Regions from separate parts of the Cytobacillus dafuensis genome, predicted to be linked through region 4. Evidence: riboswitches for the same ligand, from Rfam matches in the RefSeq annotation. Region 4 holds a riboswitch; each other region holds the start of a gene.

Region 1 (5,902 bases), 1.3 Mb from region 4:
ATTGCATAAAAATTAATAAATGAAAGGACGCTGGAGTAACAGAAGGCGATAACGAGCGTAATGATTGCGATGGGCAGTGCCTTTGGCTCAATAAAAGTGGAAAGCTTGAAACCCTTTATTTCATCTGTAGAGACGGATCTATCCAATTTAGGAACATTCAAGAAAAGTGAGATAATAAAACAAATGACTCCTAACGCCACGCAGAAACTAAAAATCATTTTGAAGGTTGTGTGCTGGCTCATATAAAGCCCGATGAATGGTCCGATTGCTGTGGCCAGTGATGCACTCATGCTGTAATAGCCGATACCCTCGCCTTTACGTGTGGCAGGGATAATCTGAGCTACAATCGTTCCTGTCGCTGTACTAGCCATGCCAAGAGCAATTCCATGTATAAAACGATTGAAAAGTAAAAAGCTGATCCCAAAATTAGCAAAATATAATAGCGTCGTCGCAATAAAAAAGAGCAGCCCAATAAATAAGGTTCTCTTTCTGCCGATCGAATCAATCATCCGGCCAATCACAAGCCGTCCAATTAATGTACCGATAATAAATATCCCTGTAACAAGCCCAGCTTCGCTTGTAGATGCATCAAATTCATTAACTGCATAAACAGCAATAGTCACCATTAATAAATAAAAAATTAAGGTTAAAAAGAAGTTGACGGAGGAAACAACAATAAAATCCTTCGTCCATAGTTTCGGTCTTGAGTGTGTCAAAGTTATTTCCCCTTACTCTATAATATTTTTTCGGATATCCTTCATGATACGGATTGCTTCAAACTGCTCTTTCTCTGTAATTCCTTTAAGAATGCTCTGTTCAAATTGATCAATCGTTACACGGACATCCTCATAAACTTCTCTCCCTAGGTCTGTAAGCTGCATTCTCTTTTCACGTTTGTCTTTGCCGGGGACTTGTTCAACATATCCCAGTTCCTCCAAGCGATTCATCGTTCTCGTTATGGTTGGTTTCTCTACGTACTGAAAATCGGAAAGCTCGACAAGCGTAGCAGAACCGTGATTGGCTAAGTAAAAAAGAATTGACCATTGAGCTCTGTATAACTGATGCTTGGCAAGTTGAATATTAAGTTTATTTTCAAAAGGCCGGTATAATAGCATAAACTGGTGAAAAAATTCCCTATACACTTTCATGGGAAATCCCCCTTTTTAAATAAAATAGTTATCGATGGTAATAGTTAGCTTCGATAACTATAATAATATAATAGAATGACAAAAATATAAATAGGCATAAAGACTTACGATTAACCAGTCTTATGTTAAACATATGTTGAATTTTAGATAATTTTGTTGAATTATGGAGGAGTATAGTTTATTATGAATACGTTATTAATGAAAAAGTCCTATATGTAAAGGCAAACTATTCGAAAGAATAGGACGCAAAGCCAAGGGTCTAAGGGTTTATAGTGAGTATAATTTCCTATAAACTACGACAGCCGGTTGCCCAATTTTTGGATTGGTTTATAAAAACCTTAGGCTATTCTATGTTTTCAGAGAATAGTCTTTTTTCTGTTTTTTTTAAACATAAAAGGAGGACTAGCTAGAATTGAGTAAGGTTTGGAATTTAGAAGAAATTGAGTATTTAAAAGAACAAATTGGTGTCAATAAAATCACGACAATCGCAAAAACAATGGAGCGCTCTTATCACTCTGTGATCGTAAAAATGAATCGATTAGGAATATCGAATACAAAGCTGCACACAGGATTGATTACAATTGGAGAACTCGCCAAGCTGGTAAAGGTAGATAGAAATACAGTTAAATGGTGGGTTGATAAGCATGGGCTGCCCTGTACGAAGAAGGTAACAAGAAAGTCAAAAGGTTTTTATTTCATAGATCCATCTGACTTTTGGAAATGGGCAGAAGAAAATAAAAATAGAGTTCAATTTTCGAATATTGATTCAAAGGTTTTATTACCTGAGCCTGATTGGGTTCAGGAGGAGAGACTAAAGGAAAATGATGTTGTCAAAAAGAAAGCCTACAAGGCATGGACAACAAAAGAAGATCAATTCCTACTACAACTGCGAAGTAAAGGCCTAACTTTTACAGAAATCGGTGTAAAAATGAACAGAAGTTCTATTAGTGTGGCACGCAGAATGAAAAGGATTTTATAAAGTGAAACTTCCATCAGTGGGGGGTTTTTCCATCCCTACTAATGGTTAGTTGAACCAATCACGCTCAAAACGCCACGTCCTGTGGCTTTCGCCTGACTAGGACATCGTGTCCGTCGTCGGGCTTTTACGAGCAGTTGTCCCCCACCTATCTTCGTCGCTTCTCTCTCAATCTTGAGGTGGGGGTCTTACTGCCCGTTAATACGGGATAAATTTGCTAGCTTTTTAATCTGCAGAGTAAAAAGAGATAATGAAGGAAGAAGGGTGCAAAATAGAGCCAAATATACCGTCACTGATCAGGGATAATTCCCTGTTCAGTGAATATCAACCACTTACTAATTCTAGTAATGATTCAGTTTTTGCCTATGAAGCCTTAATGAGAACGACACCACGAATAAATCCACTTATTGTTTTTCAACAAGCACAAATTGACGGATTGTTATATGAGCTAGATATAGCTTGTATTTCTAATGCTATCAAAGAATTCCCTAAAGAATATTTTGGACATTATTCATTATTTATAAATATTTTGCCGACCACGATTTTACATAATGAATTTAAAAGCTTTATCCATAACCTCCTAATACATTATCCGATGATCGAGGGGCAAATTGTTTTTGAAATTAATGAAAATGTTGTCATGGAAAGCATATGGGAGCAAAGGGAATTTCTAAATCGTTTAACTTTCATAAAATCATTAGGTTTTCATATCGCTTTTGATGATTTACCTGTTTCAAAGGCTTCCTTTCATATCATTGAAAACCTTTCCCCTGATTTTGTTAAGCTGGATCACACAAAGTCAAAAGGGTTATCAAGCTCAAAGGAAAAACAAGATTTAATTTCTCTATTTTTAGAATACACGGATAAAAAAGTGAAATTAGTGTTGGAAGGCATTGAAACAGAGGAGGATCTATTGACCGCCAAACGATTAGGAGTCCCATTACTTCAAGGCTTTTATATATCAATGCCGAAGCGATTGCAGATGTTTGACAGAGTACTAGAGATAGAGGTTTAAACTTAATAGCTAAAAAATGTTATTTAGGTTTTCATTCTTGATTTTACTTGTTAAGGGGTTGCTGCACTCTTCGAAATATGTCGATATTATGGTTTAAAAGGAGAAGTAGAATGATCCGCTAGTGGTGATTTTGCTTCTTTTTTGCTTTTATTGCCACTTTTATATAGATAAAAGAGTATCAAAAATCATAGTCACAAAGAAGTATTTATTGTAGAATTTTGTAATAATTTCACTAAATGGTCCAATAATGCAAAATTAGTTAATAAATAGGGAAATTAGTGAATGGTTATGAAAGAAAGGTGGGAGTTAAGAAGACTCTTGTAGTGAAAGATAGTATGTAATATTATTTCCAAAACTATGAAAAATAGGTGATTACTTTGAAGATCAAATTAAAATTAGGGATGAAGATTAATTTAATAGTTTTGTTTGTTATTCTCTCTTTATCAGCGATTATAGTAGTTGTCGTAAATAAGGAAATTGAGAATGGAATAGAAGAATTAGCTGTTGAAAAGGCAAAAGGTGATGTAGCTCTTGCCTATAGATACATAGATGAAAAATATCCTGGGGAATGGTCCATTAAAGGTAACCAGCTTTATAAAGGAACTGCTCTCATGAATGGAAATGAAGAAATTGTAGATGAAATTGCTAAGGATACAGGGGATACTGTTACGATATTTCAAGGGGATACACGTGTATCGACAAATGTGATAAAAGACGGAAATCGAGCCGTTGGAACACAAGTTTCCCAGGAAGTGTCAGATGTTGTTCTTAAAAAAGGTGAATACTATTATGGTGAAGCAAATGCTGCAGGAAATATATATCAAACAGCCTATATGCCTATTAAAAATGGGAATGATGAAATTATCGGTATCTTTTATGTTGGTGCTTCTCAGAGCATTATCGAAAGGATTATATCCGATGTTTTAATGGAGGTTTTAACCATCCTAGGTATCGTGATTATCTTGTCGAGCCTTGTTATTTATTGGTTTTCAAGAAGAATAGTAAAGAGATTAAATAATATATCATCCGCTCTTGAATTAGCGGGAGATGGGGATTTCACGAAGAAAATTAGTGATCAAACAGGTGATGAAATAAGTAATCTCTCGATAAGTTTTAACCGAATGTCTGATAATCTTAGGAATATGATAAACGAAGTAAACAACGCTTCGGAGCAAGTTTCTTCTTCTTCCGATGAATTAACAGCAAGTGCAGAGCAAACAAATAAGGCCATCGAAACGATAACAGAGACCATTCAACAAGTAGCTCATGGTGCCGAGCATGCGACAGCTAGTGTACAAGAAAGTGCAACTGCACTAGAGGAAGTTAGTAGTGGAGTACAAGCTATTGCTGAAGCAGCTTCTTCCATTTCAGAAGCAAGCTTTCAGGCAACAGAAAAAGCGAAAAGTGGTGGAGAATATGTGGCGAGCACGGTTCAACAAATCCATGCAATTAGCCATTCTGTTAAAGAAAGTGGAGAGATCATTCAATTATTAGATAAGCGTTCAAAGGAAATTGGTGAAATTACGAGTGTCATTTCTGATATTGCAGAGCAGACGAACTTGCTGGCGTTAAATGCAGCTATTGAAGCTGCAAGAGCAGGTGAACATGGGAAAGGATTTGCGGTTGTGGCAGATGAGGTGCGGAAATTGGCAGAACAATCTCAAAAATCCTCATCCCATATTTCAAGCTTAATCGTTGAAATTCAACAGGATATGGTGCATTCGAATAAATCAGTCAAGCAGGTAACAGAGGATGTGAAGGGCGGGCTGAAAATAGTCGAACAGACAGAAGGCAGCTTTAAAGAGATCCTTCACTTTATGGAGCAGCTCGCAGATAAGATTCGTGATATGGCCGCAACAGCAGAACAGGTATCTGCAAGTATTCAGGAAGTTACGGCAACTGTTTCCAGCATTACCCGAATTTCAGCCGATGCTTCCGAGCATTCACAAAATGTCGCAGCATCAACAGAAGAACAGCTTGCTTCTATGGAAGAAATATCATCATCCGCCCAAACACTGTCCAAACTGGCAGAAGATATGCAAATGTTAATTAGCAAGTTTAAAATATAAATTTAATTTTCGAATTTTTTTGATATAGACCATATAAAAGGAGAAGAAGAAATCATCTTGTACAGGTGATTTTTTCTTCTTTTTTCTATGTAGAAATGAGTCCGACGACATTTTACAATTCAAGGTTGAGAGTAGATATTCATGATTGTTTAACTGGAAAAAATTTTTTTGAAATGTAAGCGCCCTCATTTGAAATCTAAATTCATATCTAAAAAATCTAGCGTATAATATAAAATTGAATATGACTAATAGGAGTAGAGATCAGTGGAAAAGCAAAATAGTAGATATAGATGGGTTGTTTTTGCAACGGTATTGTTTACCTATTTTTTAATCGTTAGTCAACGAACAGCGCCTGGACTTATTACAGATCAATTGATGAAAGATTTTAATATGACAGCATCGACCATTGGATTACTGACAAGTATTCAATTTTTGGCATATGCTAGCTTACAAATACCGATTGGGTTATTGTCAGATCGTTTTGGCCCCAATCTTTTTCTTATTTTAGGGACGATTTTAAATGGAGTCGGAACGCTTATTTATAGTCTGGCAACGGGTGAAGAAGTGCTGCTTATTGCCAGATTATTAGTGGGAATTGGAGATGCTGCTATTTGGGTTAATTTAGTATTAATATTAAGCCTTTGGTTTAAAGGGAATGAATTCGTTGGATTAATTGGCATAGCGGGAATGGCAG
Region 2 (5,902 bases), 250 kb from region 4:
CGGTTCATACATCATAATTGCATGGTTTTCCGTAACGAATTCATCATCTATTTGAACTTTTTCTTTGTTAAAAATTTTACGATGAATTCTATTATGTCTGACGTAGCCGCCCCAATACTCCTGTGTAATCAAATGGGCCTGTTCATAAACTTCATAAGCCCGAATGGGAGGAGTATCTGATCTCCATTCTCCTACTAAATGGGTATCAGATAAATATACAATTAATTGGTATGAGTGATTTGTTTCATTTTTTATCTGTAAATCAAGATAGTTGTAAGCACACGTTGCTCCACTGCCAAAAGGCTGACTTCTATTGGAATCTGGAAATACATCATAACTATGACGGTATCTTTCTGTAACAGTTAAAGGAGAATGCAATGTCATCCAATAAATTAAATTCGATAATTGACATAATCCCCCACCAACACCTGTTGTAACCTTACCATAATGTAAAACCATACCATCTACATAACCTTTTCTCCTTGTTGTCTTACCAAGCAATCGCCAATAAGAAAATGTTTCTCCAGGATTGACAATGATTTTATTTAGTTTTTTAGTTGCGACCTTGAGATTCTTCACTTTATTTTGCTGCAACCACATATCTACATCTTTTAATTCTCGGAGTAGTAATGTTTGATGGGTGAAAATCACATGCGGTAATAAAGTGTTGCTCTTTTTTATTGAAAACTTCTTTTTTCCTATGAACCAATTAATATATCTCTTTAAGCGGTAATACTTCTTCCCAAGGTATATTCTAATAGCACTCCTTTTTACAGGTTTAAGAGATTCCATGTATTTTCCCCTACTTCAAAATTATTTTTAAATTAGGATTCCTACTTTTATTTTAACAGAATATTACAACATTCATGGGTAAAGTTCTTTTTATTTGCTAACCCGCCCAATAATAGCTGCAAATCTATTTCCCTCATATTTATCTTCCATAAAGCTGATTTTTATCAAGTAATGCCCTCGTTAATTGAATTAAAAAGGTTCCTATACTCTTTCTCCTACAAACAAAATCAGAAAAGTAACCAGTATCATAAAAGAACCTAAAAATTTATGATAGTAGGATTTTTCAGTTCGGTTTATTAGTAGTTCCTCAATCCCTTGATTTACATTCTGGAGGAAAAACATCCCAAACATTGGGCTTGTTCTGATAACGGGTGAATAAGTATGAAAAGTCGAACCACTATTTAGGTTCAAAAAAATAATAATGAATAAAATAAGAATTAAAAAATCAATAATTTTTGCATAGGTCTTTCTATTCACAGAGAATAACCATTCATATTTGCTTTTGATACCAAGATGTCTTTTCAAATACACTTGATCTACAAGTATATAAATTGTAAAGACAATCACGATGCCTACAACTGAAAATGTATTCACTCTAATCCCCCCTTACCTCAATAAATATACCATAATTAACCAATTTATAATAATAACAAAAAGAAAAGCCCTACAGAGATTTTTCTCTCCACAGAACTTTTCATTAATGACAAAATGTTAACTATTCTTTCTATATTTTCCGGGTGTGTACGCGCTTTCCGTGATCAGACTCAATTTAACGGTAAACTTAATAAAGTGAAACTTCCATCAGTGGGGGTTTTTCTTCATCCCCCACTGATGGTTAGTTGAACCAATCGGGCATTTACGGGCAGTTGATCCCCCACTTACTCTTCTTTGCATACGCGAATCCTTGAAGTGGGGGTCTTACTGCCCGTTAATCTGCGATAAATTCGTATCATTTATTTCACATGAAATATGATTCTAAATTTTAAATCTATTAATTGCTGTTTGTAGATTTAAAGCCATATTACTTAAAGCTGCCGCTGAAGATGATATTTCTTCCATTGAGGCATTTTGTTCTTCTGCTGATGCGGCTACGTTTTGTGTATTTCCTGCAGATTTTTCAGCAATAATGGCTACACCTTCCACCATTTCTACCACATTCTGAGAGCTTGAATTTACCTGTTCTACAATTGCTGACACTTCTTGAGTTTCGTCAGTTATCTGTTCAATGGACTTTACAATATCACTGAATGCATTTCCAGATTGATAAACTAATTTAATGCCCGCATCTACTACAGTTGCTCCATGATTCATAGATTGCACAGCTTTATCTGCTTCTATTTGGATCTCTTGAATAAGTTCGCGTATTTGACTTGCTGCCTCACCAGACTGTTCCGCTAACTTCCTTACTTCATCAGCGACTACTGAAAACCCTTTTCCATGTTCTCCTGCCCTTGCAGCTTCGATTGCAGCATTTAAAGCTAAAAGGTTTGTCTGATCTGCAATTTGGGTAATCAACTCAACGATTTGGCCAATTTCAACTGATTTATCACCAAGGATATTTACTACTTCTTCAGTTTCATTAACAGTTTTTTGAACAAGATTTATTTGTTCAACTGTTTGAGTAACCACTTCATTTCCGGCGACTGCCTTATCATTCGCTGTAGCCGTTAAATCTACAACGGATCGAATGGAAGCTGCAGCCTGATTCATTCCCCTTGAGATTTCTACGACTGATTGATTAACATCTGTAGCATGCGATAGTTGTTTTTCTGACCCTAATGCCACTTCTTGAATTGCGATTGTAATTTGTTCTGTTGTACCACTCGTCTGTTCAGCATTGGCAGTCAGCTCTTCCGAAGTTGCAGTTACTTGTTCAGCATCCAGGCTCACTTCACGAACCAAGAGGCGAAGATTCTCCTTCATTTGGTTAAATGATCTAGCCAGATTTCTAAATTCGTCCCGATTCTTTACATGAACATCCTCTTGAGTAAGATCACATTCCGCGATGGCAGATGCCGCTTTTTCTATTGATAAAATAGGTTTAGTAAGCATTCGAGTAATAACCACGCCAATAATAACCGCTAATACAATAGCAATTATACTTAGGATAAGAACAGTTGATGCAACATTATTAGACAATTCAGAACTAGCGATACTTCCTTCATCCATAAGTTTTTTTTGCTCTTTTGCGAGTCCATCTGCTATATCACGAATTTCTCTCGATAATGGAATAACTTCTTCAATTGCATATATATTTGCTTTTTCCGGATCTTTCTCCATCAAATTTATGACTTCATTTGACATCTGCATAAAGTCATTATTCATTGATTCAAGCTGTTTTAATTTATCTTTATGATCTTGTTGATAAGCTATATCACTTGTAGCTTTTATGCTCTCATTTAGATTATCGATAGATTGTATCAATAAATCCGATGCATCCTTTTCTCTTATTAATACTCCTCTCAAATTACCGCCTTCTCTAGATGCACTGATTTGCATATTCATTGAATTAATTAATATATCTGCCCGCCGATCAACCAAATCTGAGTAAGATTCGTCTACTTTCTTAATGTTGACATATGATATTGAACTAATAATGCCAAGTAAAATGACAACACTCAAAAATCCCGCTAACAACTTTTTCCCAATTGTAAATGTCATATAATATCATCTCTTCTTCAATTATTATTTTGCTTTTTTAATTTTATCTATCTTCAATAGTATGAATCACTTTCCACAATATCTTGCCCCAACAGTACTCTTCGAAAATATAAATTTAGTTCAACTCATTCACTCGCTGTTTATTTCCTTATCATAAACCACCGACTATTTTTTATTTTCACAAAAAAAAACAGCTGTCCATTAAAAATAGAGCAGCAATCACTTTAATATAGGCAACCTGGAGATCATAGTTCAATAGCTAATATAAACGACAGAACCATTATTTTGCTTCCTTATCTTTCAATAAGTCTGCCTACACCAGACTTTGTACCTATGTAAAATCACTCATTACTTTTTCACTTTAACAGTCTAATTAACAAAAATGGAATAGTCAATGAAAGTTAAACATTATTTTACAATAATATACATACTTCGACATTTTTCTGTCATATCTTCTGGATAAAACCTATACAGGCTTTAGTTTAAACATCACTTATTTCGCTCTTTATGCACCCAAGAAGCTACTACAGCGATACTCCAATATCCTTTTTTACTATACATTGATAAATATTCATCAAAAAAAGCATTGAAATTAATGCAGGATTTCTAGAACAGTAAGCGAATTACCAATTCATAATTCTCATTTATTTTTATGAAAGGATTGGAGGAATAACATGATTGATGTTCTAAAAATCAAGCCAGAAATGACCTACAGTCTTAGACATAGTGTTTTACGTCCTCACCAGACAGTTGAGGACTGCAAATATGATACAGATCATGAAGCTGGTGCATTTCATGTTGGAGCATTTTATCAAGGAGAGCTAATTAGTATTGCTTCCTTTTGCGTTGAAAAGAATCCTGATTTTAAAATTGAAAAGCAATATCGTTTAAGAGGAATGGCAACTCTTGAAGAGTTTAGAAAGTTAGGAGCTGGTAGATCACTTGTTACCTTCTCCGAAAGTTTGATAAAAGAGCAGGGGTTTGACCTACTATGGTGTAAAGCAAGAACCACAGTACAAGAATACTATAATAAATTAGGCTTTAAAGTACATGGTGAAATATTTGATTATCCTCCTATTGGTCCACATATTGTGATGTATAAAAAATTAACATAAAAAAACAAAAGGTCAATCTCCTACATAGATTGACCTTTTCGATAACATATCCGATTTTTTCTCTATCATACTCTTAAATATCAAACCCTCATGATTTTGATACACTTATCGCGTTGCCAAATCTAATAATAGAAAATCCTAAGGTTGAAGAAATAACCATATCTCGAATCGGAGAGAGATCCGGAGTAAATCTTAATTCTATGCTTTCACTCAAGAGCTTTTCTAATAACTCTCCAACAGGCTCAACCTTAATCGGAGAAACTTCTTGATCGGATACATAATATCCAGCGTTCTCATCGAACATTTCAAATGAGTCTGCACAAAATGTATAGACATATAGTTTTGTTTGACGAATCCGCTCTAGCCAACGGCTTTCAACCGTGATAATCTGGTCTGCACTTGACCCGAAAAAGAATTGATTTTTATCATTTTCGTTCGTATAATCTGCCTTCCAATAAATAACTCTTGGACAATCTCGCGGAAAATAGTAATGAATGGAATGCTCTTGATCAATCGCCCAAACAACTGGTTTCGCAGATGTTTTGGATGGTCTTGGAGAAAAGGTTTTTATATGCGGGTTTTCGCTAAAATGGTATAACAATAGAAATCCTCCAATCTTTTAAATACTTACTGACTGGCATTTAATTTGAGATAAAGAATTTCTCTTTAAAAATCGGACTTAATTCGCTCCAAACATCAAATTTATTTCCGTCGAGATCAGAAAAAACAAAGTTCCGTCCAGAATGGCCCCTATTTTCAATTTCTCCAACACTGATACCTTGGTTAACAAAATCCTTATGAATTTCTTCTAAAGCAGCCATTCCATTCACTTCAAACGTCACTGAGAAGCGCTCATTGCCTTTATCATCAATAAAATTTGAACTTTGATCTTCTTTCGATTTAACTAAGAAAAAGCTCTGGTTAGCGAAATTCAGAATAGCCTTTTCCTGATCTTTATAGCTTAGCTCAGCCCCTAGCTTATCCGTATACCATTGAACAGAACTGTCTACATCCACTACAGGAATATAAATCGTTCCTACCCTAATTAATTTTTCAAGCATGATTTCATCTCCTATTAGTTAGTTATATAGTATTTCTTCCAATAAATAGTTTTTCCTTCTAATCATTTATATTGAATTACTACACTTTAGCAGTAGATTTGGAAAATTAACCAAATCTCAGCAAGATAATGCTATGATAAAAAAAATAGTAGTTATCTCTCTTATTTAACAGGTTTATCATTAAGGAGTGTTTTTTTGAAATCACCTTTTTACTTATTATTAATAAGTCAGTCTTCTACAAAACTAGCTTATTCTTTATATACAATGACAATC
Region 3 (5,902 bases), 1.7 Mb from region 4:
ATCACAGCCTCCACTAAAATCGCTGTCTTTGCTCCCAAAATTGTCCCTGAAATACCTAATATTTTCATTATTCGAAATCTCCCTTCTATCACTCCGTTAGGAATAATTAACCTATCTTAATCTAAAATTATCCTGATTCTTCCTACATTATACAACTACTCATAAGAGATTTCTGTTTTCCTGTCTCACAACTAATTATTAATAGCGTAGAAGTTAATCGTGTTCATATAGAAGTGGGGCAAAAGCAATCAAGTTTTGACTAGCAAACTCGAGTTTTTTTTCTATCCCATGAATAAAATTCTTTCATTTTACAGAAAATAAGAAAAAAAATTTGGAGGTGAATCATATGGGGCTAGTAAAAGCTTTTAACGAATGGAGAGCAGCTAGATATGAAAACCATGTCTCTCAAATGAAAGAAGTAGATAAGTGTCCGGAATGCTATGGAAGAGGCTTCATGTCATATCCTGTAAATGAATTCGCCTTTTATGGAAATTCTTTTGATTGTCCAGGGTGCAATGGAAGCGGCCATTTTTCTGATTGGGAGGATCTTAACTAAGTCCTTAACTTTCCAATAAGTCAAGCGAAAAAACATGCGTCTTCTCGCTTGGCTGACACTATTTATTCACAATCACAATTTGATTACCACCTTGTTGCTTTGCTTTGTATAACACTTGATCAACGGACTTCTTCAATTCATCAACAGTCCTGCCATGTTCTGGATACATTGCAACGCCAACACTGACTGAAATAAGAATTTCATTATTAGATATTTTGATGGGGTGTTCTCTATAAAATTCTAAGAGTTTATTATAAATTGCCTCAACATCCGATGGAGATTGGATGATCAGCATAAATTCGTCTCCTGCATATCGATAGCCAACAATATGATCATGACAAACACTTTTTATCCCATTTGCTAATTTTTTTAAATACAAATCACCTGTATCATGCCCGAAGTTGTCATTAATCCTCTTCAAATGATCAGAATCAATCATCATAAGAGTCATTTTTTCATGACCTTTTTCATTCATAAGCTTTGTTAAATCTTCATGAAAAGCACGGTGATTTTTCAATCCTGTTAATTCGTCTGTCCTTGACATTAAAAAAATCTTTTTATATAGCCTAGCTGTTCCAATTGAATTGATTACTTGAGATCCAATTATTTGCAAAAGCTCCTCATGTTCTTTACGATAGGCAAAATCTGATAAGCTTTGAGATGATATAACTCCTCTTACACGATCATCTATGATTACTGGTACAAAAATACATGACCTTGATTCCTTCTCTCCAAATTTTGCTTTCGATTCATAGGCTTGCGCTTCTTTTTTCAAATGAATGATTTCTCTTGTTTCAATAACCTTTGAAGTATAAGTATCACCCATGTCTACTGTTCTATTTGGATAGATCTTTCCATTTTCCAGCATAATCAGAAATTGAATTTGCTGCTTTTCTTCATTATATAAAGCCATGTAAAAGGCATCTGTAGACATTACTTGAGAAACCATTTCGTATGCCTTTTTAAGTAGGATCTCCTCATTCAGCGTCTTGCTGCAAACCTGGGCAAATTCATGAAGAATTTTATAATGCTGATTTAGCCATCTCATGTTTTCTATTTGGTCATTAATAACTTGAAGTTCTAAGAGTACTGAATCTATGACCTCTCTATCCTCTGGATATTCAATATTCTTTTCGATCTCCAAATAATTTTCATTAGAAATGATATCTTTCTCTGTACCGATTTTTTTTAATAATTGGTCAAAGATTCTTAATATATAGCGAATACCTTCCATATTTGCCATTTTAAACACTTCCAAAAATAGATTTTAAATAGGCTATTAATTATCCTGTTCGACGGAAATGGAATAAATTCATTCTTACACAAAAAAAAGATTAATCTGTACCGATTAATCAATGACATGGTTAATGATTTCGGTAACTGGCTGGCATAGTCAATCGACTTTAGCCCCTTTAGCTTTGCGTCTTCATTTTTCAATGAATTTGCCTTTTCTAATAGATATTATTAAGTTTTTCTGAATTATCCCATAACTTATACTTTAATCATATAGTTCTTTTTTACCATAGTCAATTCATTTTCAAAAAAAAGGATTTTATAGGAAATTAAACCGTGATATAAGAAAATCTATGATAAATCATGTAATTAAAATGGCTGCCTAAGCAGATAGGCAGCCATTTAATCAAGGTTCGATTATGTTAATTATGTGTAAGCAACTTGAGATATAATTCTCAAATCCCTGAATCTTTTCCTATCCTTTTTGAAGAACTTCCTTTATTAATAAAGTGGGGTTGGATACTAATGAAACTTCTTCCCCAGATTCGATAAAACGAATGTATGGTCTTTGCATACTCCCTTTTATCTTTGTGATGATCGCTTCTCTTCCATTATTCATTATCACCCTTGTGCCCGGGATATAGGAAGGAACCACTTCCACAAATAGTTGAACAAGCTCCATACTAAAATCAGTACCTGCTTTCGTCATAATATATTCCATCACTTCATGAGGCGGCATCTCTTGACTTGATAAGAGATTATCATACATATTAGCAATTGAACAAATTTGGGCAAATTCATGAATTTGATCTTCTGCTATACCGCGTGGGAAGCCCGTTCCATCTACCTTTTCATGATGCTGATAGGCCATATGAGCAGAAAGTAAGCTTATTTCTCTTATATTTCGTAAGAAGTTAAATCCAACTAATGGATGCCCAGCATCACTAACCTTAATAGCATTCCCTATATCATGAAGCAATGCTCCCATCCCTACATCTTTTAATTGATTAGGGGGAATCTGCTTTTTGTTCGCAAGGTGTAAAGATAAAAGCGCAACATTTACCGCATGAGCATATTCTCTTAAATCCTCGGCAAGTGAGGTTGTCGGGAATAAAATGATTGCTTTTCGCTTTGAAACCTCTTCCACTAGATTCGAAACAAGCTTTTGCAATGTAATTATGGGTAGATTGCCTTTTTGCGCAACATCCTGAAAAGCTTTTTGAATAATTTCAATAGCCGCAATCCAGGTCGTTGCATCAACAATTTCATCCATGGATATTCCTTCAGATAGAGCATCCTCAACTAACAAATAGCGTACACCTATTGATTCAAGCCGTTCTAAATATACAGGGTGAATCGTTCTCCCAGCAGCAAGCAGCACTCTCCTTTGCCTATCAAAAACAGGACGGGCAAGCTGCATAAAAATTGGATTGTAATCGTCTATGTTTATTAGTCTCATGTTGCGTTCCTACTTTCATTCATAACATATGTACAATTATTCATTTTCTTCTATGCAAAGCAGAAAAAATTATAACATATTATGTAATACGAGAAAATAGGACATCCGGCTCGTCTTACAGATTAATGAAAAGATGGAAACTTTCATTCAGGAAACAATGCTTCGACAATGTTCCCTTTTCTCCCACTTGTTGTTTCTGCTTGGGATAGCGAATTAAAAATAGCCTCTTCTGTTGATTCAGCTGCAGCGGCAAATAGTTGATTCATCATTGGGTGATCATCTCTTATATGCTGAGAGGCTTCAAAAACTTGTTCATTTTGATGAAAAACTTTTTGAGCTGTAGAAAATGCGATTACGATATCTCCACTGCCATGGCTAAAATGGCTGCCGGATCGGCCTAATCCAATGCCACAGCGCTTGGCGACTCTTAGCATCTGCCTATCACTGAGAGGAACATCTGTGGCAAGAACTATGATGATAGAGCCATCAGTCGTTTTGGATACCGCAGTTTCTTGAGTTCCAAGTCCTGAAAACCGATGGGACGGAAACTCTTCTTTTGATCCAAAATTGCTTAAAACCATACATCCTACTGTGTATTCCTTCCCTTCAATTCCATCAATAATAATTCGAGAGGAACTCCCAATTCCACCTTTATATCCAAAGCAGACCATTCCTTTACCTGCTCCAACAGCCCCTTCTGAAGATACGTTTATAGATGCTTTAGAAATTGCTTCCTTCGCATGATTTGGCTTTACAGGAAAATGCCGAATCGAATTCAAATGGCTATCATTGCATTCTCCAACTACAATATTAATTGTTCCAGTCGTTTCTCCGATCTCCGGAGTGATATCAAGCATATACTCTAATGTCCCTTGAGTAACGGCTGGAACACCAAAAGTATTCGTAAGCATGATAGGAGACTCGATCACACCTAATTCATTTACCTGTACTAATCCCGTTGTTTTTCCAAATCCGTTCAATACATAGCTAGCTGCAACCACTTTTTCTCTAAACAAGTTCCCTCCGTGGGGAAGGATAGCTGTTACTCCAGTACAGGCATACTCATCTCCCTCTAATGGATGATCAAGTGTAACATGACCAACTTTTACCCCTTCTACATCAGTAATACAGTTATTCCTTCCTGTTTTAAGTGCCCCGATTGAGATACCCCTATTTCTAATTTTTTTATTTCTTTGCATAAATTCCTCCATCTTGTCCTCATTTTAGCGTTAATCTAAATACTTTCATTTTATTGGCTATGTTAAGCTTCCCTGTTGATTTCCGCTGCAGGCACTTAGCGATCGCGGGTGGTCCGGAAGCCTCCTCGTCGAAGAGCGCTCCTGCGGGGTCTTCCTTTGACTCGCTTCTCCCGCAGGAGTCACGCGCCTTCCGCTCCAATCAACAACAAATTAGCATTAACAACACTGAGCTATAACACAGCCATTTTTTAAAATATATTGAGTTAACAAATAGAGATATGATATTAAATATTCGTTATATAAACGAAAAGTATTGAAAATGTCTAATTTTTTTTATTTTAACAATAATAATTATAAATGATTTTTGTTATCTCAAATAGTTATATACTTTTCTTAAACACAGTTTCTCTCTGCTTTAAGTTAAACAAATAAAAAGACCAATTAAAAGAGACAAAATAATTTCCTCTCTTATCAATTGGTCTATCTTAGAATATTTTTTTTCGCTGTTAACTATATTAACTAAGCAGGGTTCCCCGTAACCATGGCCGATCTCGATAAGGGCCAATCGGGATTTGGATGAGACAGGTTTTTTCTTGTGAATCGAGCTTGTAAATCTCATCACATATTTTCGCATCAAATCCGAGGAGTGGGTGTCCCCCCATTCCATTGGATGACGCCGCTATTAGTAATCGCTGTACAAGCATACCCGCTTCCATTTGCTGAATGCGATATCCTCTATATCCAAATGTCGATTTATAGTAATCTTTATCTCCTACCACATGAATGCAGATTGGTACTTGAGTAATATTTACATTATGGCCAGTCATCCCGTCAAGCAACTGAAGTCGATGGTCTCCAAGATTTATCTGTCGCAAGGAATGGTCTAAGGGATCATAATAATAAGCACCGTTTGCTACGCCTTCTATATTATACAAACAGCAGTACAGAGAGACACGGAGCTCTTTTCTAGAATATGCTGCATCTAAATCATTTCGATACGCAAAAGAGGCAGTCGCCTCCTGTAAAAGAGTGGCTAATTGAGATACACTTACATTTCCCAACACGAAGTCCATGTCTGGTGAAAATCTTTCTCTACAAAAGGATGCCAAATCATACGGAAACCTCTTCACACGAGGCAGTGCTATAACATGCCCCTCATAACTTATATTCTCTTTGAAAGGAATATTTCGAAACGATTGCGTTGATTCCAGCATAGACGCTTCATTCATCTTGGTTAACATCAAACACTTATCGACCTTCTGTGACCGTTCTTTGTGATCATACTGAATGACTGTTAACTCTCGGCCCAATTCTGCGTCAGTGATCATTCCCTCCCTGTCACTTATGTTAGGTGACCAGTTTGTAGGGTCAGCAGATAGCGGTATAACAGCGTACACACTTTCCTTTTCTTCGGAAAGACCAAGAAGATGGTTGATAGCCCGATCAAGAAATTGG
Region 4 (5,902 bases):
TTCCTGTTGATGTTAGATCACCAGGTGAATTTGACGAGTTTAGAATTCCTGGAGCGGTTAATATTCCTTTATTTACAAATGAAGAGCGAATAACCATCGGAACTGTTTATAAGCAGGAAGGATCAGATGCAGCAAAATGGATGGCTATGGAAGTGGTATCACCAAAACTCCCTTCTATATTAGGTCAAATAAAAGCCTTGAAGGAAAAAGGCATGCAACCTGTCATCTATTGTTGGAGAGGCGGAATGCGAAGTAAAGCCGTTGCTACATTTCTATCATTTGCAGGTATATCCATCCCTCGATTAATAGGAGGATACAGAGCTTATCGTCAATTTATATTAGAGGAAATTCCAAGCTTATTACCTGAAAAGGCCATTACGATACATGGAATGACAGGCGTGGGAAAAACAGAGGTGCTGGAAAAGCTAAGAGAAAGAGGCATGCCTGTTATAGATTTAGAGGCATGCGCAGGCCATCGTGGCTCCATCTTTGGAACATTTGGATTATTCGAGGGTCATAATCAAAAAACCTTTGACTCGCTGCTTTTTCAAACATTAAATGAAATCAAAGATTCACCATTTTTCTTAGTAGAAGCTGAAAGTAAACGGATCGGAAAAGTAGTTCAGCCTGATGAATTACAAGATAAAAAGCATCAAGGCTTCAATATATACCTTCAAGCATCATTATCCTCACGAATAGAGCGAATTTATCGTGAGTATGTGAAGCCATATCTTCATGATAAATGGTTTCATGAAAAAGTAATCGAACGCTTATCCCATATAGATAAACGTATCAAAGATAATGAAATCATTGCCGCATTAAATGATGCAGCAATGAGCCAAAACTATCAAGTAGTCATTCAAATTCTATTAGAAAAATATTATGATCCCCGATATGCACATAAACAGCTTGACTACGAAGGGCCCTTTCACCATATCAATGCAGAGGATACTGATGTGGCAGTTGAAGAAGTCATTCAAATCATTCAATCACAAAGTGCCCTCGTCAGATGACGAGAGCACTTTAATTTTTCTTTATTCGATTAGCCCAGTTAATTTGACTCATGTACAGTCTATGCACACGATAAATCCTTTTAAATTTTTTCGATTTCTTTTCAAAAAATATGTATATATTCTTTTTAATCTGTTAAAATTTTATGTTAATATGTAAATATATATTTTGAACAATTCGTTCTTGATATAGAACCACCTATTTGCTTTGATGATTATTTTATTCTTATTGATAAGGTGTGTGAGATTGGATGATCGGTAATCGTGTAAAAATACTTCGCAAAGAAAAGAAAATGTCGTTATCCGAGCTTGCAGAACAAGCTGGCGTTGCCAAGTCTTATTTAAGTTCACTCGAAAGAAACTTACAAACCAATCCTTCTATACAATTTCTTGAAAAAATTGCTGCAGTACTCAATATACCTGTAGATCATTTAATACATGAACAGCCAAATACAGATGAATTAGACTCTGAATGGATTGATATTGTTCAAGAAGCAATGAACTCTGGGGTTACAAAAGAACAATTTAGAGAGTTTCTCGAATTTAATAAATGGAGAATTGATCAGAGTAAAAAAGAATAATCGATTGCTTACATAGATTAAGGCTATTTCATAAATGATCAAACTTTTTAAAAAAGACGTTAGGATCAAAGGGTTTACTCCCGCTTCTACGTCTTTTTCTTTCGAATAAAAAAAGTATTTCTTAAATAGCTATATGCCCAAAAAGTATTTCTTAAATAGCTATATGCCCATTAAGAAACACTTAAGCATATCAGCCAATTTTTTGGCAACCTTCTATAATTAGCTCCTTAGCTCCATTTTTCAGAAGAAATTCCCTTATTTCTTCTTTCTCTATTCCCATATTCTTAGCTTCAACGATTAATTTCATCCATTCAAAATCTAATTCTTCCATTTTCACTGTAGTCCCCACCACATTATTCCCCCTAAAATACTTATCGTATCTCAGGCAATCCAGCCATCTTAGTATGGAGCTTAGATCTATCTAAGAGATTGTTGCCATACTATAAAATATGCAACAATACCTACAAACATTACCTAATCTCTAATTCATACCTTAGATCTGTGACTTTGCGTCTCTATTTTTCAATAGGTTTGCCGTTTTCTGAATATTTATTATTAGGAAATTTTTCATCTATTTGTATTTTATTGAATTCCCAAGGATTAATAGTGTTATTTTTTGTCTTCCAATTAAAAAGTTTAAGGTCATTTTTCAACATTAATTCGACATTTTCCCCTCCAAAAGACTCTTGAAGGATTTTAGATTGGATTTTAACTAAGAAAAGCTTTAATTTAATTGCGGATAAATAGAAGAATTTGCAAGAACTAGTCGAGTGATTTTTTGAACAAAAAGAAAAATATGTAACTTAAGTCACTGACTAATTAAAAATACCTATATCTTTTGATAGGTAATTAGAAGCGAATATTTAGAATTGAAATATTTGTAGGATCCATACCCCATGATAGAGGCAAACAAATGTGTATAATAATGATGCTCCAACTGCCAAATATTTAATTGAATTGCTCAAAGGCATCTTTTTCAAAATGATAAATGCAAATAATATACATGAAAGAATTATTTTATATGCAAGAAAGCAAAGGGGATTATATTTATACAGGGCATCCATAAAAGGATTACTTTCCTCGATTAAGGAGAAATGAAGCCCGAAAAAGGTGAATGCCCCATCAAATAAATTCAATAAAGCTAGATAGGAGAAAACCTTCTTCATTTTCATCACCTCTTATTACGATAAGTGCTATCAGAGTATGAATTTGTATGCTAGCTTTATTAATATAAATACTAGCTTAATTTATTTTGGTAACAATCAATTTTCTTTTGAAACGGTAGGACCTTAACATTTATTCTTTCCAATGTCATCGCGTCGAAGAATGGATACTCTGTTAAATCATTTTTACAAATTGGACATAACCAAATACCGATTTCACTGCTGCTAAATGATGGCCGAAAGCAACGATCACAATTCTTTTGATACATATGACACCTCCTTATTAGTAAAACTAAAGCCTTAATGATTAATAGTTTTTCGTCAGCCCCTATTTTTAATGCTCTTGACGAAATTTTCTGAAGTATAAAAGTAATAGAATACCTCCAGAACCAAGAAGAACTCCACCGATAAGAAGAATGTTATAATTATTTGTTGCTGTATTTGGAAGAAGTTTTTCTTTCATTTCAGGGGAAACAATAATTTGGTTCTTTGAATCCACTGGATTCGTTTCTTCACCACTAACCTCTTCAGCCTCATTCCCTTTCTGTGGATCTTCGTCACTTGGAGGAGTGGTATTTTCTGAAGGATTCTCTTCTTTTGGTGTGTTTTCTTCACCTGATGGATTTTCATCTCCAGGCGGATTCTCTTCTCCAGGAGGTCCTGGCGGTTCGCCGCCACCCGGTTCACCAATTGCTTCAGCTACGAATAAAATCTCTACTTCTGCCTCAGAGCTTTGAAAGCTATTCCCTAGGTCATATGGCACTGTAACTTGAAAAAAGAGAGTTTCAGTACTTCCCTTTGCTAATTTTCTTGGTGTAAAGCCCTCAAATTCATTCATTTTTCCTTCGTATAAAACATCCTCACCTTTTTTCACAACTAGATCCAGCTCTTCTAGTAAGTTTTTAACAGATTTTTTCTTACCCAAGACAGCCATATATTTAAAATCCTGGATACCTTCGTTTAATATGGTGATATCCCTTGGCATCCAGTCACCTGGTTTTAAATTTCCTACTTTAAAAAGGTAGCCGTGCGGAATTGTATTAATATCAATCTCTCTTTTTGCTGCATTGACGTTGATTTCTTGAAAAAACATAAAAAAGACAAGACCAGCTACAATATAGATTCTTATCGATTTTGCCAGAATATCTAGGTTACTCATGCTTTACCTCACAGAATTTGATTTAACAAAAGGTGGGAACGAGTTCCCACCTTTTTGAATAAATATCGGCCTTGATTATCTTAGCTCACCTTCAGTTTGGTGTGCTGTAAATGTCCATTCAAGGTTCAATTTATCACCTTGGAATTCGTTTTGATCTTTATCATTGTCAACGAATTCAAAGGCTACATACATTTGATCGCTAGTGCCAGCTTCCATGCCGCTATCTTCACCATTTAATCCAAAGAACCATGTAATCCAATGCTGGACGTTCTCAACCGCATCAGGAGTCATATTTTTCAGGTCATATAATGTTGTTTCAGAAATGACATCATTATAATCGCCAATAACCCAACCATCACCTGTTTTATCTGCATTTTCAAGGAAAAGCACCTTAATATGTTTACCAAAATCATCCTTGTTGTTACCTTTAGCATCGACAACATCATATAAAGTTTTTATATCAACAGAGGAGATATCTAATGAACCGTTGTTTTCTAATTTAAATGCTCTAACCATGACATCCCCTGGTTTAATGTTTTCAACATTAATGACAGTTGTTGGATTTACTGCTAGATCCAATGTACCAGCTGCAAATGTATTGTTTGTTACTTCTGTGTCGCTAAAGTATGCAAATGTTCCTCCTCCAATTAATGAAAGACCTAGTGCTGCTGATGCAATTCCCATTCCTAATTTTTTCTTAATACTCATTTTCTTTTTTCCTCCTCTTACCCTTTGGGTATGTATAATATTTTTTATATTGACCCTTGTATTAACAAGGTGTTCAATCAAGCTAAGCAGTCTTTTCTTCGGTATCTTTCTTTTTGGATTTCGGATCAAGCTCTCTCAATCCTTGCATAATACTAATTGCTGCATATCCAAGTAGTAATACTCCTGGTCCAATTAGTAGAATAGTGCTTCCCTCTTTGGATTGGGCAAAATCTATAAAATATCCAATATAAGGAATTGTAAAACCAGTGTAAACGGCAGTAACATTATCAGACAGGACTGGATCCAAGTCAGCAGCATTATTGTTATCCCCTTTTGTTTCGTACATGACATGTTCCCCACTAGTCTTTATTCCAATTACACGGTGAGTTATTAATTTTTCATCACTAGCTACAAAGGTAATGACATCTCCCTTTTGGAGATTTCTTTTTTCATCCTTTTCCAGTGGCTTTACTGCTATTACAGACCCTGTTAAAAAGGTCGGCTCCATTGATCCAGATAAAACGGTTTTAAGCTGGTAGCCCATAATTTCAGGTTCTCCTCCTGATGCTTTTGAGGATACGACTAAAACAGCCATTACTATGAGATTAATAAACAATATTGTTGTCACTAGATTACTAATAAACTTTCTTGTTTTTTTCCAAAAAGATTTCACAGCTTTTCCACCTTTCTGATTTAGCGTTTAAGTATTCTCTATTACATATAAATATTTTTGTTCTTTAACTAAGACCCTATCGTTCTCTTTATCGAACTCACAAATTGAGTATAGTTCAATCGGATTATTTTTTAAAATTCCAAATTCAGCCGTTTTTTCGTTTTAAAGAACAATTTTCAATCATTTGCTCAATTTTTCTTCATTTTTCTCAATATTTTGTATTTTTTATTGAACAAATTGTTCGTTATAATGAATTAAAATATAACTTCATATTCATAGTGGAAAATATATTGCCTGTAATTTTAGGATAAAAGGGGAATTCATTATGGTGGGGATGCGTATAAAACGATTACGAATAGAAAAAGGATATTCTATTAATGAGCTTTCTGAAAAATCAGGAATATCTAAGTCTTATTTAAGCTACATTGAAAGGGGAATTCAACAGAATCCTTCCTTGCAAGTCTTATCAAGATTAGCGAATACTCTTGAAACAAATGTGGAGGATTTACTAGATAATAAGAAAAAAGAGGATACTATTGAGCTACAAAATATTGACGATGCCTGGATTCAGCTAGTCCATGAGGCCATTCAAAATGGAATTACAAAGG

What was found. Region 4 has a riboswitch for cyclic di-GMP ahead of FSZ17_RS05595 (anti-repressor SinI family protein). Riboswitches for the same ligand answer to the same signal wherever they lie in the genome.
Region 1: another riboswitch for cyclic di-GMP. It lies ahead of FSZ17_RS22605 (helix-turn-helix domain-containing protein); the one in region 4 lies ahead of FSZ17_RS05595 (anti-repressor SinI family protein).
Region 2: another riboswitch for cyclic di-GMP. It lies ahead of FSZ17_RS04435 (methyl-accepting chemotaxis protein); the one in region 4 lies ahead of FSZ17_RS05595 (anti-repressor SinI family protein).
Region 3: another riboswitch for cyclic di-GMP. It lies ahead of FSZ17_RS13435 (sensor domain-containing diguanylate cyclase); the one in region 4 lies ahead of FSZ17_RS05595 (anti-repressor SinI family protein).

What each region holds. Positions count from the first base shown of each region.
Region 1 covers NZ_CP042593.1:4,769,485-4,775,386, reverse strand. The annotation lists gene FSZ17_RS22615 (MFS transporter) at 1-716, opposite strand, end outside; gene FSZ17_RS22610 (MarR family winged helix-turn-helix transcriptional regulator) at 729-1,148, opposite strand; cyclic di-GMP riboswitch class I at 1,359-1,462, shown strand; gene FSZ17_RS22605 (helix-turn-helix domain-containing protein) at 1,561-2,127, shown strand; gene FSZ17_RS22600 (EAL domain-containing protein) at 2,375-3,139, shown strand; gene FSZ17_RS22595 (methyl-accepting chemotaxis protein) at 3,517-5,208, shown strand; gene FSZ17_RS22590 (MFS transporter) at 5,473-5,902, shown strand, end outside.
Region 2 covers NZ_CP042593.1:885,451-891,352, reverse strand. The annotation lists gene FSZ17_RS04445 (VanW family protein) at 1-792, opposite strand, end outside; gene FSZ17_RS04440 (DUF4181 domain-containing protein) at 994-1,386, opposite strand; gene FSZ17_RS04435 (methyl-accepting chemotaxis protein) at 1,768-3,453, opposite strand; cyclic di-GMP riboswitch class I at 3,683-3,777, opposite strand; gene FSZ17_RS04430 (GNAT family N-acetyltransferase) at 4,128-4,568, shown strand; gene FSZ17_RS04425 (DUF6886 family protein) at 4,657-5,169, opposite strand; gene FSZ17_RS04420 (VOC family protein) at 5,210-5,629, opposite strand; gene FSZ17_RS04415 (MFS transporter) at 5,825-5,902, shown strand, end outside.
Region 3 covers NZ_CP042593.1:2,836,233-2,842,134, forward strand. The annotation lists gene FSZ17_RS13425 (NADPH-dependent FMN reductase) at 1-68, opposite strand, end outside; gene FSZ17_RS13430 (hypothetical protein) at 347-556, shown strand; gene FSZ17_RS13435 (sensor domain-containing diguanylate cyclase) at 615-1,799, opposite strand; cyclic di-GMP riboswitch class I at 1,929-2,013, opposite strand; gene FSZ17_RS13440 (HD-GYP domain-containing protein) at 2,265-3,248, opposite strand; gene FSZ17_RS13445 (DmpA family aminopeptidase) at 3,392-4,447, opposite strand; gene FSZ17_RS13450 (SagB/ThcOx family dehydrogenase) at 4,963-5,902, opposite strand, start outside.
Region 4 covers NZ_CP042593.1:1,134,603-1,140,504, reverse strand. The annotation lists gene mnmH (tRNA 2-selenouridine(34) synthase MnmH) at 1-1,013, shown strand, start outside; gene FSZ17_RS05600 (helix-turn-helix domain-containing protein) at 1,262-1,591, shown strand; gene FSZ17_RS05595 (anti-repressor SinI family protein) at 1,782-1,922, opposite strand; cyclic di-GMP riboswitch class I at 1,973-2,137, opposite strand; gene FSZ17_RS05590 (DUF5658 family protein) at 2,455-2,757, opposite strand; gene FSZ17_RS05585 (hypothetical protein) at 2,829-3,023, opposite strand; gene FSZ17_RS05580 (TasA family protein) at 3,089-3,913, opposite strand; gene FSZ17_RS05575 (CalY family protein) at 3,989-4,621, opposite strand; gene sipW (signal peptidase I SipW) at 4,704-5,294, opposite strand; gene FSZ17_RS05565 (helix-turn-helix domain-containing protein) at 5,620-5,902, shown strand, end outside.